Regions from separate parts of the Glutamicibacter soli genome, predicted to be linked through region 2. Evidence: predicted binding sites of a transcription regulator. Region 2 holds the regulator's gene; the other holds the start of a gene.

Region 1 (6,610 bases), 1.9 Mb from region 2:
TGGCCTTCTGCCCGCCGGGCAGCGCCTGCAGTGCAAGAGCGGAGCCGATGCCCTGCGCATCGAGCAGCGCGGCGGTTTGGGACTGCAACAGGTTCAGCGAGCGCAGCCCGTCCACCGCGGTGCGCTCGACATTCGACTGGCGGAAGACGTCGTTGAAGATTTCCAGCGAAATGATGCCGGCATAGCCCGAACGGGCGATGGCGCCGAGGAACTCGTCCAGCTTGAATCCGCCCTGCCCCGGGAACACCCGGTAGTGCCGCGACCAGGACAGGATGTCCATGGACAGCACCGGGGCGTCGGCCAGCTGCACGAAGAAGATCTTCTCCCCCGGGATCTGCGCGATCGCCTCGGGGTCGTCCCCGCGCGAGAGGATGTGGAAGCTGTCCAGGCAGATGCCCACGTTCTCGCGGTCCGCCTGGCGGGCGATCTCCCAGGAGTGCTGGTAGGTGTTCACGTATGTGCCCCAGGCCAGCGCCTCGTAGGCGATGCGGATCCCGTATCCGGCGGCCAGGTCCGCGAGCTGGCGGATCTGGGAGACGAACAGCTCGTCGTCGTTGATCGTGGCGGTGCCGACATTTGAGCACAGCAGCATCACGTCCATGCCCAGGCGCGTCATGAGCTTGAACTTCGCCTCCGCCCGGTGCAGATTCGCCTGCAGCAGCTGCGGCTCGACGCCTTCGAAGTCGCGGAAGGGCTGGAACAGGTCCAAGGTGAGCCCCAGTCGCGCGGCCAGCGCCCGGACCTCCTCCGGGGACATCGGGCTGACCAGAAGGTCCTGCTCGAAGATCTCGATGCCGTCGAATCCGGCCTTGGCGCAGGCGAGCATCTTCTCTTCCAGCGTGCCCGAGAGGCATACGGTGGCAATGGAGGTACGCATTACAGGCCCGCCTCCAGCATTTCCAGCAGGTGTGCGCGCATGCGCGCGGCATCGGGCTTGATGCCGGTGAAGATCTCGAAGGAGTCCACGGCCTGGCCCACCGCCATGTGCCCGCCGTCAAGCACCCGGCAGCCGCGGTCGCGGGCTGCGAGGATCAGTTCGGTGTCGACCGGGCGGTAGATGCAGTCGGCTACCCAGTGGCGGGATTCGAGCCCGGCCAAATCCAGCGGCAGGCCCGGGTGGTGGTGCATGCCGATCGGGGTGGCGTTCAGCAGCCCGTCCACCGCAGGCAGCAGCTCGGGAACCTGGTCAGGGGACGCCGCGGTGACCGTGGCTTCAGGGAAAAGCCGGTTCAATTCCGCGGCCCGCTGCCCGGCGCGCTGCGCGTCCGGGTCCACCAGGAACAGCTGCTCGGTTCCGGACGCCAGCAGCGCATAGGCCACGGCGGATCCGGCGCCGCCGGCTCCCAGCTGCAGGACCTGTTGCTGGTTGGCTCCGGGCAGCCCTTCGGCGAAGCCGCGGCCGAATCCTGAGGCGTCGGTGTTGTAGCCGTGGAACTTCCCGTCGCGGATGACCACCGTATTCACCGCGCCGATGTCCCGCGCGTTCTGGGAGATCTCATCAAGGTGCTCCAGGACCAGCTGCTTGCACGGATGGGTGATGTTGAAGGCATTGAATCCGAGCTGCTCACCGGCCTTTAATAGAGCACCCACATCGCTGCCCGGGCGCTCCAGCACGGTGAGGTCGATGGGACGGTACAGGTAGCGCAGGCCCTGCGCATCAGCCTCCTGCTCGTGCATTCCGGGAGTCAGCGACGGCATCACCCCGTCGCCGATCAAGCCCACCAAATAGGATTCGGTAGTTGTACTCATCGCAGGTCCTCGCATTCAGTCATCGATGCAACAGGTATTGCTTCGTCTGTGATTTGCATCTACTCTAAACCAATGAACACATTCCGAACAAGTGGTCGCATAGCGAACATTTGAAGGAATGAGGCCAGAACATCGCCACCATCTAGGGAGTAACCCGATGACCACGACACCGAAGCCGTCGGCATCTGAAGACAACGGAGCCGGGCAGCGCACGCCGGTCAAAGCCGCGCTGGCCAGCTTCATGGGCAGCGCCGTCGAATACTACGACTTCTTCATCTTCGGCTCCGCCGCAGCCCTGATCTTCCCGCACATCTTCTTCCCCGACGCCGACACCAACGCCGCGGTCATGTCTCTGGCGACCTTCGGCTTCGCCTACATCGCCCGCCCCATCGGCGCGATCATCCTGGGCCACTTCGGCGACCGGATCGGGCGCCAGAAGGTCTTGATGTTCACCCTGGTGCTCATGGGAGCCTCGACCTTCGCCATCGGCTGCCTGCCCACCTTCGACCAGGTCGGCTGGCTGGCCCCGATCCTGCTGGTGGTCGCCCGCCTGATGCAGGGCCTGTCCGCCGCCGGCGAGCAGGCCGGAGCCTCCTCCATGTCCCTGGAGCACGCCCCGGATCACCGGCGCAGCTTCTTCACCTCCTGGACCCTGACCGGCACCCAGGGCGGCCAGATCCTGGCGGCCTTGATCTTCATTCCGGTAGTGGCACTGCCGGACGAGATCAAGTTCGGCATCGGCTGGCGCATCCCGTTTTGGCTGTCCGCCGTGGTTGTTGTGGTCACCTTCTTCATCCGCCGCTCGCTGCATGAGACCCCTGAATTCGAGAAGGCCAAGAAGAACAACGAGATCGCCAAGCTGCCGCTGGCGGTGCTGCTGCGCTTCCATTGGAAGGACGTGCTGCGCGTGGTGCTGTGCGCGTTCATCGCCGCGGTGTCCACCGTGTATGGAACCCTGGCCATCTCCTACGGCAAGACCATTGGCAACATGGACGAGTCCATCACCCTGTGGCTGGTCGTGGCAGGCAATATCGGAGCGCTGCTCACCCAGCCGCTCTTCGGCATGCTGGCCGACAAGATCGGCCGCAAACCGGTCTTCATCTACGGCGCGCTGGCTTCCGCCGCGGTCATGCCCTTCTACCTGCGATCCATGGAAACCAGCAACACGCTGCTGCAGTTCGGGCTCTCGCTGCTGGTCTTCTCCTGCGCCTACGCGGCGGCCAACGCCGTATGGCCGAGCTTCTACGCGGAGATGTTCTCCTCCCAGGTGCGCTTCTCCGGCCTGGCCATCGGCACCCAGTTGGGCTTCCTGATGGCTGGCTTCGCCCCGTCCATCGTCGCCGCCCTGGGCGGACTGCAGCCCGGCGGCTGGGTGCAGATCAGCCTGTTCACCGCGGCCATCGCCCTGATCGCCTCGCTCTCCGCGCTGACCGCCCGCGAAACCTACCGCGTGCCGACCAGCCAGCTGGGGCACCACGTAGCAAAGGCATAAATACGGCCGAGAAACGACGGCGGGCAGGCGCCGGGAAGTCCATTCCCGGCACCTGCCCGCTGTTTGCCGCGGCGGGTTCAATGGCTATTGCGCCGTCCAGCCTCCGTCGATGGCGTAGCTGGCTCCGGTGGCCATCGCAGCACTGTCCCCCGCAAGCCAACCGGCCAGCGAAGCGACTTCCTCCGGCTCGATGAGCCGCTTGACCGCCATCTCGGTCAGCATGATCTTTTCCATCACTTCGGATTCGTCGATGCCGTGGGCCCTCGCCTGGTCGGCGATCTGCGCTTCGACCAGCGGGGTGCGCACATATCCGGGATTGATGCAGTTGCTCGTCACCCCGCGCTCCGCTCCTTCCAGCGCGGTCGCCTTCGACAGGCCCTCCAGTCCGTGCTTGGCCGACACGTAGGCGCTCTTGAACGCGCTGGCGCGCAGGCCATGGGCGGAGGAGATGTTGATGATGCGCCCGAACCCCCGCTCATACATCCCCGGCAGCGCCGCGCGGATCAGCAGGAACGGCGCTTCGAGCATCAATCGGTGGATCAGGCGCCAATGATCGGGTTGGTATTCATGGATCGGTCCCACCCGCTGCACCCCGGCATTGTTGACCAGGATGTCGGCGTCGAGGGACAGCTCCTCCAGACCCGAGGTGTCGGACAGGTCCACCACCCAGGCTTCCCCTCCGACCTCGGCCGCCGCATTCCGCGCCGCCTGCTCATCCAGGTCCGCCACCACGACGCGGACTCCCTGGGCGGAGAGCTCGCGGGCGCAGGCCAGCCCGATGCCTCCCGCGCCGCCGGTGACTACCGCCCGGCGCACGGTGCGCCGGGTGTCACCGGCTTGCATGCTCTGCCGCTCCGTAGCCGCGCACCTGCCCGCCTGGCACCAGGTTCTTAACGATCAGCGAGCAGTCCTTGTCTTCCAGTCCTTCGGAGATCAGCTCGTCGAAGTGCTTGCTGACCAGTTCCGCGGCGGGAAGCGAGATGCCTGACGTGGTTCCCGCATCCAGCGCCAGCCCTACGTCCTTGCGCGCCAGGTCCACGCGGAAGGTCGCGTCAAAGTTGTTGTTCGCCGCGGCGGTCTCGACGATGCCGGGAACCGGGTACCAGGTCTGCTGCGCCCACGAACGGCCTGAGGATACCGACACGATCTCCCAGAACACTTGCGGATCGAGCCCCAGCTTCTCGGCCAGCTGCGATCCCTCGGCGCTGGCCATGAGGTCGATGAACAGCATCATGTTGTTGCAGATCTTCGCCGCGATGCCCATGGACGGGCCGCCGGCGACGATGGCTCGCGCTGACATCGGCGCCACCAGTTCGCTGGCCCGTTCCATAAGTTCCGGCGCCCCGCCCAGCATGATGGCCAGAGATCCGGCCGCCGCTCCCGAGATGCCTCCGGAAACCGGGGCGTCGACGAACTTCAGGCCGCGGGCCGCGGATTGCTCGTGGATGTAGCGGGAGGTCTCGATGTCCACGGTGGAACAGTCAAGCAGCATCATCGAGTCGGTGGCATGGGCCCAGATGCCTTCGGGGCCCTCGTAAACCGCGCGGACGTGCTGGCCCTTGGGCAGCATGGTGATCACCGCATCCGCCCCCTCCAGTGCCTTGGCCACGGAATCGACGAGGAGCACACCGGCTCCCGCCGCCGCGGCGCGGGCCTGCTCGTTCAGGTCGACGCCGCGCACCTCGTGCCCGGCGGCGACCAGGTTCGCCGACATGGGTCCGCCCATGTTACCCAGTCCGATCCATGCATATACGCTCATTGTGCTGTTCCTTCCACGCGCCGACAGGTGCTTGATACTTCGGGTAATCCCGGATATGGCCAGCGTAGGTGCGCCACATCACTTCCTCAATGCACAAAGACCCGAGAAAATTGCAACACCGCTGTGCGCTGGCGCACACTGGGAGCATGCAGCGTCCCATCGATTACCACCATCTCGAGTCCCTGATCGCCTTCCTGACCGTCGCCCGGCTGGGCAGGTACACGGCGGCCGCCAACGTGCTCGGGGTGAACCACTCCACGATTTCCCGGCGCATCGCCTCGCTGCAGCAGGCCATGGGCGGACGGCTGCTGACCCGCTCGGCGCAGGGGTGGGAACTGACCGACCTCGGGCGGCGCGCCATGGCCTCGGCCGAGGCCATCGAACGGGCCGTCGCCGCCATCGGCTCCGCTGACGAGCCTGGACAGGTGACCGGCCACGTGCGCGTCGCCGCACCGGACGCCTTCAGCGCCCATCTGGCCGCGCCGACCCTCGCGAAGCTGCACGAGATCCACCCGCAGCTACTGTTCGACCTGGTCTCGGAAACCACGCGGGCACGCCAGGGCCGCACCGGCATGGACCTGGAAATCGTCATCGGCCAGCCCCAGGTGCGACGCGCGGTCTCCCATCTGCTGCTGAAATACGAGCTGCGGCTCTACGCCACTAAAAGGTACCTGGACCTGCATGGGACCCCCGGGAAACTGGAAGACCTGCGCGAGCATGCGCTGAACTACTACATCGACACCGCGCTGACGGTGGACAAGCTCGACGATGCCACCAGCGGGCTGCCGCCCATGCGCCGAGCCATCTCGTCCAACAGCATCGCGGTGCAGTACTCGGCGACCATGGGCCATGGCGGCATCGGCCTGCTGCCGACATTCCTCAGCCGGCACTACGAGGCACTGGTTCCGGTGCTCCACGACCAGTTCACCTACGAATCGGAATACTGGCTGGTCGGGCGTGAGGAAGCGCTGCGCAATCCGGCGGTGCAGCTCACCGCCACGGCGCTGCACGAAGCCGCCGAGCGCGGGGACTGGCATTTGGCGCCCTTCGCCCCGGTGTCCTCCGCGGCCAATTCCTGAAGGGACACCACAGCCGGGCCGGTGCCGTTTAACTGCCAGAGTGCCGCTCCCCGGTGCGGGATGCGGCACTCTGGCAGTAGCGGCCTGACAGCTAGCGCGTCAGCTTGCTTTCGGAGTCCAGCACCTCGGTGGACAGGCCGTTGCTGATGCGGTCCTGCTCGTCGATGTCGCCGAGGTCCACTCCCTTGGATTCACGAAGGAAGTAGACGGCAACCAGCGTCACCAGCGCGGCGAAGACGATGTATCCGGCTACCGGCACCCAGCTTCCGGACGCCCGCAGCAGGGCCGCCGCGATGATCGGAGCCATCGACCCGGCGACGATGGAGGTGACCTGGTAGCCGAGCGACACCCCGGAGTAGCGCATGCGGGTCGGGAACATCTCAGCCATGATCGCCGGCTGCCCCGCGTACATCAGCGCATGCACTGCGAGTCCTGCAACGATGGCCAGCAGGATGATCGCGTCGTTGCGGGTGTTGAACATCGGGAAGGCGACCACAGCCCAAACGATCATCAATCCGGCGCCGGCGGCGT
Region 2 (6,610 bases):
GCGGGGCTGGCGCTGAAGTAGTGATCCGAGCTCATACTGCAAAGTTTATCGTTGCGTGCGCACGGGCCAAATATGGGCGGAGGCAACGTGACAAAGCCAATATGTACCAGGCCGCACAAGACTGATAGAGTTTTGTCTATGACTTTGTTCTTCGTCTAATACGTAGCCCACACGGTTACCCGTGATTCCCGAATCCCCGGCGCTGGTCTTGCGCGCCCGGACGGCGGAATCCGCAGGCGGCAAAGTCTTTTCTACTTTCCAGACTCCCAGGTGTGTTGGGGTCTTCACCTTGCCTTTGCGTTTGCGTAACCGCATCACCATCAGCACCGAATGCTGCTACCGATTTCTGCAAAGGATACTCAATGACCAACGAACACCTTGAAACCGACCGCGCCACGTCGCGAAGTGGGGGTGCCCCGCACTATTCTGGAAAGCGAAGTACTTCAAAGGAGACCATGACTAACTCCGAGTCACACGAACACGATTCATCGTCGATGGACGACGCCCAGATTCAGGCCGCCATCGACCGCATCCTTGCGGCAGACGAGGCCCAGGGGCCTCAGGTGCAGCATTTCGCATCCGATGATGAATCCATTTTCTCTGGTCAGGCGACCGCCCTGAACCGTTTTTCCTCCGGCTATTCCACCTATGACGGTGAGCAGGACGACCTGGCCGAGCGTCGCGCCCTGCGACGCGTTGCAGGCCTCTCTACGGAGCTCGAAGACGTCACCGAGGTGGAATACCGCCAGCTGCGCCTTGAGCGTGTGGTGCTGGCCGGAGTCTGGACCGATGGAAGCGTCACCGAAGCGGAGAATTCGCTGCGCGAATTGGCAGCGCTAGCGGAAACCGCAGGCTCGGAAGTACTCGACGGTGTTGTGCAGCGCCGCAGCAAGCCAGACCCGTCGACGTATCTGGGCTCGGGCAAGGCCATGGAGTTGCGCGAGATCGTAGCCTCCACTGGCGCCGATACCGTGATTGTCGATGCCGAACTGGCCCCGTCGCAGCGCCGTGCGCTGGAAGACGTTGTCAAGGTCAAGGTCATCGACCGCACCAGTTTGATCCTGGACATCTTCGCGCAGCATGCGAAGTCCCGTGAAGGCAAGGCCCAGGTCGAACTGGCCCAGCTGGAATACCTGCTTCCGCGTCTGCGTGGCTGGGGCGAATCCATGTCCCGCCAGGCCGGCGGCCGGGTGGGCGCCGCGGGCGGCGGCATTGGTTCGCGTGGCCCGGGTGAAACCAAGATTGAAATGGATCGCCGCCGCATTCGCGACCGCATGGCAAAATTGCGCCGTGAGATCAAGGCGATGAAGCCGGCCCGAGAAGCCAAGCGCGCAAACCGCCGCCGCAACGACGTTCCCGCGGTCGCCATTGCCGGCTATACCAATGCCGGGAAGTCCTCCCTGCTGAACCGACTGACCAATGCCGGGGTCTTGGTGGAGAACGCGCTGTTCGCCACCCTGGATCCCACGGTGCGGCAGGCGGCCACCGAGGACGGGCTGACCTACACGCTGGCGGATACGGTGGGTTTCGTGTCCAACCTGCCAACGCAGCTGGTGGAGGCTTTCCGCTCGACGCTGGAGGAAATTGCGGATTCCGACCTGATTCTTCACGTTGTTGATGCCTCGCATCCGGATCCGGAAGGCCAGATCCAGGCAGTGCGTACGGTGCTGGGCGAAGTCGATGCGCTGAACATTCCCGAGATCATCGTGCTGAACAAGGCTGATGTGGCTGACCCATTTGTTATTGAAAGGGTCCGAAACCGCGAATCCAACACCGTGGTTGTCTCGGCACACACCGGTGAGGGAATCAAGGAGCTTCTGGCGAAGGTCAGCTCTTCAATTCCGCGCCCGGGAGTGCAGATGGAAGTGCTGATCCCATATAACCGCGGGGATCTGATCGCGAAACTTCATCAGAGTGAGTCTGAAATCCTTGAAAGCGAGCATCTGGAGAACGGAACCAGATTAATCGTCAAGGTACGAGAATCGTTGGCAGCAGAGTTGGAGACTTTCAACCTTCATGGATAAGCAAGAGCAGGCCCTTGACCTGCTGGAAGCCGCAGTAACTTCCATGGGCGGCGCCATGCGCGCCGGCCAGCAGGAAATGGTCAAGCACGTTGTATCGGCGCTGGAAGACGAAGAGCATCTGCTGGTGCAAGCAGGAACCGGTACGGGCAAGTCCATGGGCTACCTGATCCCGGCACTGGCACACGCCCAGACCAGCGCCAAACCGGTAATCGTATCGACTGCAACCTTGGCGTTGCAGTCGCAGATCGTCGGACGTGACGTACCTCGGCTCCTGGAGTCTCTCAAAGGCAAGCTTTCGCGACCCATGGACGTGGCCCTGCTCAAGGGCCGCTCCAACTACCTCTGCCAGTACAAGCTCGGCGGCGGATACCCGGAAGACGACGAAGGCACGTTGTTCTCCATGGATGAGCCCGCCGCGCCCAGGGGACAGACATTTTCCCCGCTGGCCAGCGAAGTCATGAAGCTTCGCGAATGGGCCGAGCGCACCGACACAGGGGACCGGGACGAACTGGTCCCCGGAGTCAGCGACAAGGCATGGAAACAGGTTTCGGTGTCCGCCATGGAGTGCCTTGGCTCCCAGAAATGCCCTATGGCCGATGAATGCTTCTCAGAGATGGCCCGCGCCCGGGCCGCCGAATCCGACGTGGTGATTACCAACCACGCCCTGCTGGCGGTCTCCGCCTTCGAAGGGCTGTCGGTGCTCCCGGACTTCGACGTCGCCATCATCGATGAGGCCCACGAGCTCCAGGACCGCGTCACCAGCTCGGTCTCAGGGGCACTGTCGGCTCGTATGGTGCTCACCGCAGCGGGCGGGGCCAAGCGCCATTGCGCCGTCAACGTTGACGAATTGGTCAAAGCCACCAACAGACTTGAAAAGGCCTTGACCGGCGTACCGACCGGGTTGTTGCAGACCGGCCTGCGCGAGGACATGGGAATCGCCCTGAACGACATCGTGGAACAGGCCCGGCTCATTCTCGCATTGACGAAGCCTGAAGCCAACGCGCCGGCCGATGGTGGTCGCCAGACCGCCAGGTCGCAAATGCAGGCCGTCATGGACGACGCCATCCGCATGCTCGAAGCCGAAGACCGCCGGGAGGTGCTCTACACGACCCGTCCGCGAGAATTTGTCGAAGGCCGCGGCTATGTCGAGGCGGATGACAACCAGCCGGCGACACTTAACGTGGCACCGCTGTCCGTGGCCGGAAAACTGCGCGAAGGACTCTTTGACGGTCGTACCGTCATCTTGACCAGCGCCACCTTGGCCATCGGCGCGCAATTCGACTCGGTGGCCGGTTCACTGGGGCTCCTGGGTGCCGGTGCACCGTCATGGACAGGCATCGACGTCGGCAGCCCATTCGATTATCCGAAGCAGGGCATCTTGTATGTCGCCAAGCACCTGCCCAAACCCGGCAGGCAGCTTGCCGCCGAGACCCTGGACGAAATCGAGGATCTGATCAAGGCTTCGGGCGGCGGCGCGTTGGCGCTGTTCACCTCGAAGCGTTCTGCCGAAGAAGCGGCGGCGATCTTGCGCGAGCGCCTCGACGTCGAGATCCTCTGCCAGGGTGATGCGAGCATGAAGTCTCTGGTAGCGCAGTTTGCCGAGGAACGGGACACTTGTCTCTTCGGCACCATGACTCTCTGGCAGGGCGTAGACGTGCCTGGCGACTCCTGCCGTTTGGTTATTATCGACAAGATCCCGTTCCCGCGTCCGGACGATCCGATCTCCAAGGCCCGCACCGAAGACGTGCAGAAGCACGGCGGTAACGGTTTCATGCAGGTTTCGGCCACCCACGCCGCGATCCGTCTGGCCCAGGGCGCTGGCCGGTTGATTCGTTCCGTGTCGGACAAGGGCGTCGTGGCAATCCTCGACTCACGCATGGCTACCGCACGCTACGGCAGTTTCCTCAAGGCCTCGTTGCCGCCGATGTGGCCCACCGTGGACAAGAAGACCATCACCGGTGTCCTCAAGCGGATGGACCCGAACCGCTAGATCGGTATTGGTTCATTCCGCGGAAGCCGGCACGGCTGAGCCCGTGTCGAAGCAAAGAGCGCTGGGACGCAGTCATATTGAACTGCACCCCAGCGCTCTTCGATTTGTCGGATTAGAGCGAACGCATGACCGATACAACGCGTCCCATGACGGTCGCTGCATCACCGAGGATCGGCTCGTACCGAGAATTCTGCGGCAACAACCAGGTATGACCGTCGCGCTGCCGGAACGTCTTCACGGTAGCTTCTTCATCGAGCAATGCAGCCACGATGTCGCCGTTGTTCGCAGTTTGCTGGCGACGCACAACAACCCAGTCGCCGTCGCAGATCGCAGCATCAACCATCGAGTCTCCTGAGACTCGAAGCATGAACAGCTCTCCGTGGCCCACCAGCTGGCGCGGAAGCGCGAACACGTCCTCTACCGTCTGATCTGCAAGGATCGGTCCACCAGCGGCGATACGGCCAACCAGCGGCACCATAGTGGTGTCCGCGGAGGTGCTCAGCTCAATGATCTTCGCATCTTCCTTGCCGGCCTCTTCCGCTGGCTTGGGCGCCTCGGCCGCTGCGGCATCCTCGCTGAGCTGCAGCGGCAGCAGGATCTCCATGGCACGAGGTCGGCGTGGATCACGACGAAGGTAGCCGAGCTTTTCAAGCTGGCTCAACTGGTGCGTGACACTCGACAGGCTCTTGAGGCCCACGGTGTCGCCGATCTCGCGCATCGACGGCGGATAGCCGTTCTTTCCGATCGAGCGCTGGATGGTCTCGAGAATTTTCTTCTGGCGGATCGTCAGCGAACGTGCATTCGATCGGGGAGTGCGCTCTGAAGCTGACATGACCTTTAGCCTTCCCTAATCACCGGTCGTGAGCTGGGCGGATGCCTAACTGTCGGAAGCCAGTGATGTTATGTATTCGTTCCTCTTCTACTTCGAAATCTTAGTCGATGTGAGGGAGTCTTTCAAAGATTTGTTCGAAAGTGTCTGGACAATTTCCGCGAAGTTCTGTTAGAAAAGATATACGAGAATCGAACACATCTTCGAAAACAGTATTCGAAGACAGGTTCGCATCATGCCACTGTTGAGGAGAATAGTCATGGCAACCGCCGCACTTGACTCGAAACGCACCAAAGAACACATGAAGATCCGCATCAATCGTCGCGGCTGGGCCGTGCTGGTTGGGGTCCCGGTGTTCATTCTGACCATCGCCGCCGCATTCCTGATCACCATGTTCACTTCAAGTGCCCAGGCGGCGTCCAACTCGCCGCAAGGTGTTGAAACCGTGGCCGTGACCGTCATCCCGGGCGACTCGTTGTGGGATCTCGCCCGTGAATACGCCGTAGGCTACGACGTGAATGCGGCCATGGAGCATATCACGGAGATCAACGCACTGGACTCCAGCGAGATCCGCGTTGGCGACACCTTGGAGATCCCGGTGTTGGCCAACTAGCCGGTCAAACCCTCAAAATGGCGACAGGTATTGTTACCAAGGTTTGTCGCCAATTCTTGAACCGACGACTGCGCCATTAGACTTAATGACGTGAATGTCCGCAGTGAACTATTGAGTCAGCTGCCCTTGCGTGAGAATCTCCGCGGGCTGTCCCCTTACGGTGCGCCACAAATTGACGTACCAATTCAGCTGAATGTCAATGAGAACACCCATCCGCTTCCGCAGACCGTGATTGATGCAATCGCTCAAGAAGTCTCCAAGGCAGCGGCCACGCTGAATCGCTACCCGGATCGTGAATTCGTGGAATTGCGTGAACTCCTAGCCAAGTACCTGGGCCACGATCTGGATCGCGAGAACATTTGGGCCGCGAACGGTTCCAATGAGATCCTGCAGCAGATCCTGCAAGCCTTCGGTGGCCCCGGTCGAAGCGTCATGAGTTTCGGCCCCACTTATTCCATGTACCCGCTGCTGGCCAGCGGAACCGATACCGAATACATCGCCGGCCAACGCGCCGATGATTTCACTCTCTCGGCCGACTCTGCTGCCGCGCAGGTACGCGAGCACACACCGAATATCGTTTTCCTCTGCTCTCCGAACAACCCAACCGGCACGGCATTGGGACTGGATGTCATCGAGGCTGTCTACGAGGCAGCCTCCGAGACCAACGCTATGGTCATCGTCGACGAGGCCTACGCTGAATTTTCACTGGCCAAGACCAAGTCGGCACTGAGCCTCCTCGGAGGTCGCCAGCGCTTGATTGTCAGCCGCACGATGTCCAAGGCCTTCGGCCTGGCTGGCGCCCGAGTGGGCTACTTGGCTGCGGCACCGGAAGTCACCGATGCGATTCGGCTTGTCCGCCTGCCCTACCACCTCTCTGCAGTGACCCAGGCGACCGCCATTGCCGCGCTGAAGAACGTTGACCTTCTGCTGGCACAGGTCGAAGAAATCAAGACCCAGCGCGACCGCATCGTGAGCACCTTGACCGAGCTGGGTTTGAAGCCTTCGGTTTCAGACTCGAACTTCGTCTTTTTCGGCGGCCTGGACGACCCCCACGCCATTTGGCAGGGGCTTCTCGACGCCGGAATCATCATCCGTGACAACGGAATCGCCGGCACCCTGCGAGTCACCGCGGGAACTGAGGCCGAAACCACCGC

Evidence for each region. The regulator LexA, encoded in region 2, represses DNA repair genes until DNA is damaged. The targets are predictions, from matches to a motif close to TCGAACANNTGTTCGA.
Region 1: ACTX90_RS14795 (shikimate dehydrogenase) is a predicted target of LexA. The motif match lies at 1,833-1,848, and genes of this name have one in related genera.

What each region holds. Positions count from the first base shown of each region.
Region 1 is NZ_CM125969.1:3,116,889-3,123,498, forward strand. Features, by position in the region: gene ACTX90_RS14790 (bifunctional sugar phosphate isomerase/epimerase/4-hydroxyphenylpyruvate dioxygenase family protein) at 1-877, opposite strand, end outside; gene ACTX90_RS14795 (shikimate dehydrogenase) at 877-1,749, opposite strand; gene ACTX90_RS14800 (MFS transporter) at 1,907-3,241, shown strand; gene ACTX90_RS14805 (3-hydroxybutyrate dehydrogenase) at 3,326-4,084, opposite strand; gene mmsB (3-hydroxyisobutyrate dehydrogenase) at 4,071-5,000, opposite strand; gene ACTX90_RS14815 (LysR family transcriptional regulator) at 5,147-6,079, shown strand; gene ACTX90_RS14820 (MFS transporter) at 6,171-6,610, opposite strand, start outside.
Region 2 is NZ_CM125969.1:1,217,293-1,223,902, forward strand. Features, by position in the region: gene ACTX90_RS05790 (class I SAM-dependent methyltransferase) at 1-35, opposite strand, end outside; gene hflX (GTPase HflX) at 456-2,024, shown strand; gene ACTX90_RS05800 (ATP-dependent DNA helicase) at 2,017-4,014, shown strand; gene lexA (transcriptional repressor LexA) at 4,127-4,846, opposite strand; gene ACTX90_RS05810 (LysM peptidoglycan-binding domain-containing protein) at 5,103-5,456, shown strand; gene ACTX90_RS05815 (histidinol-phosphate transaminase) at 5,547-6,610, shown strand, end outside.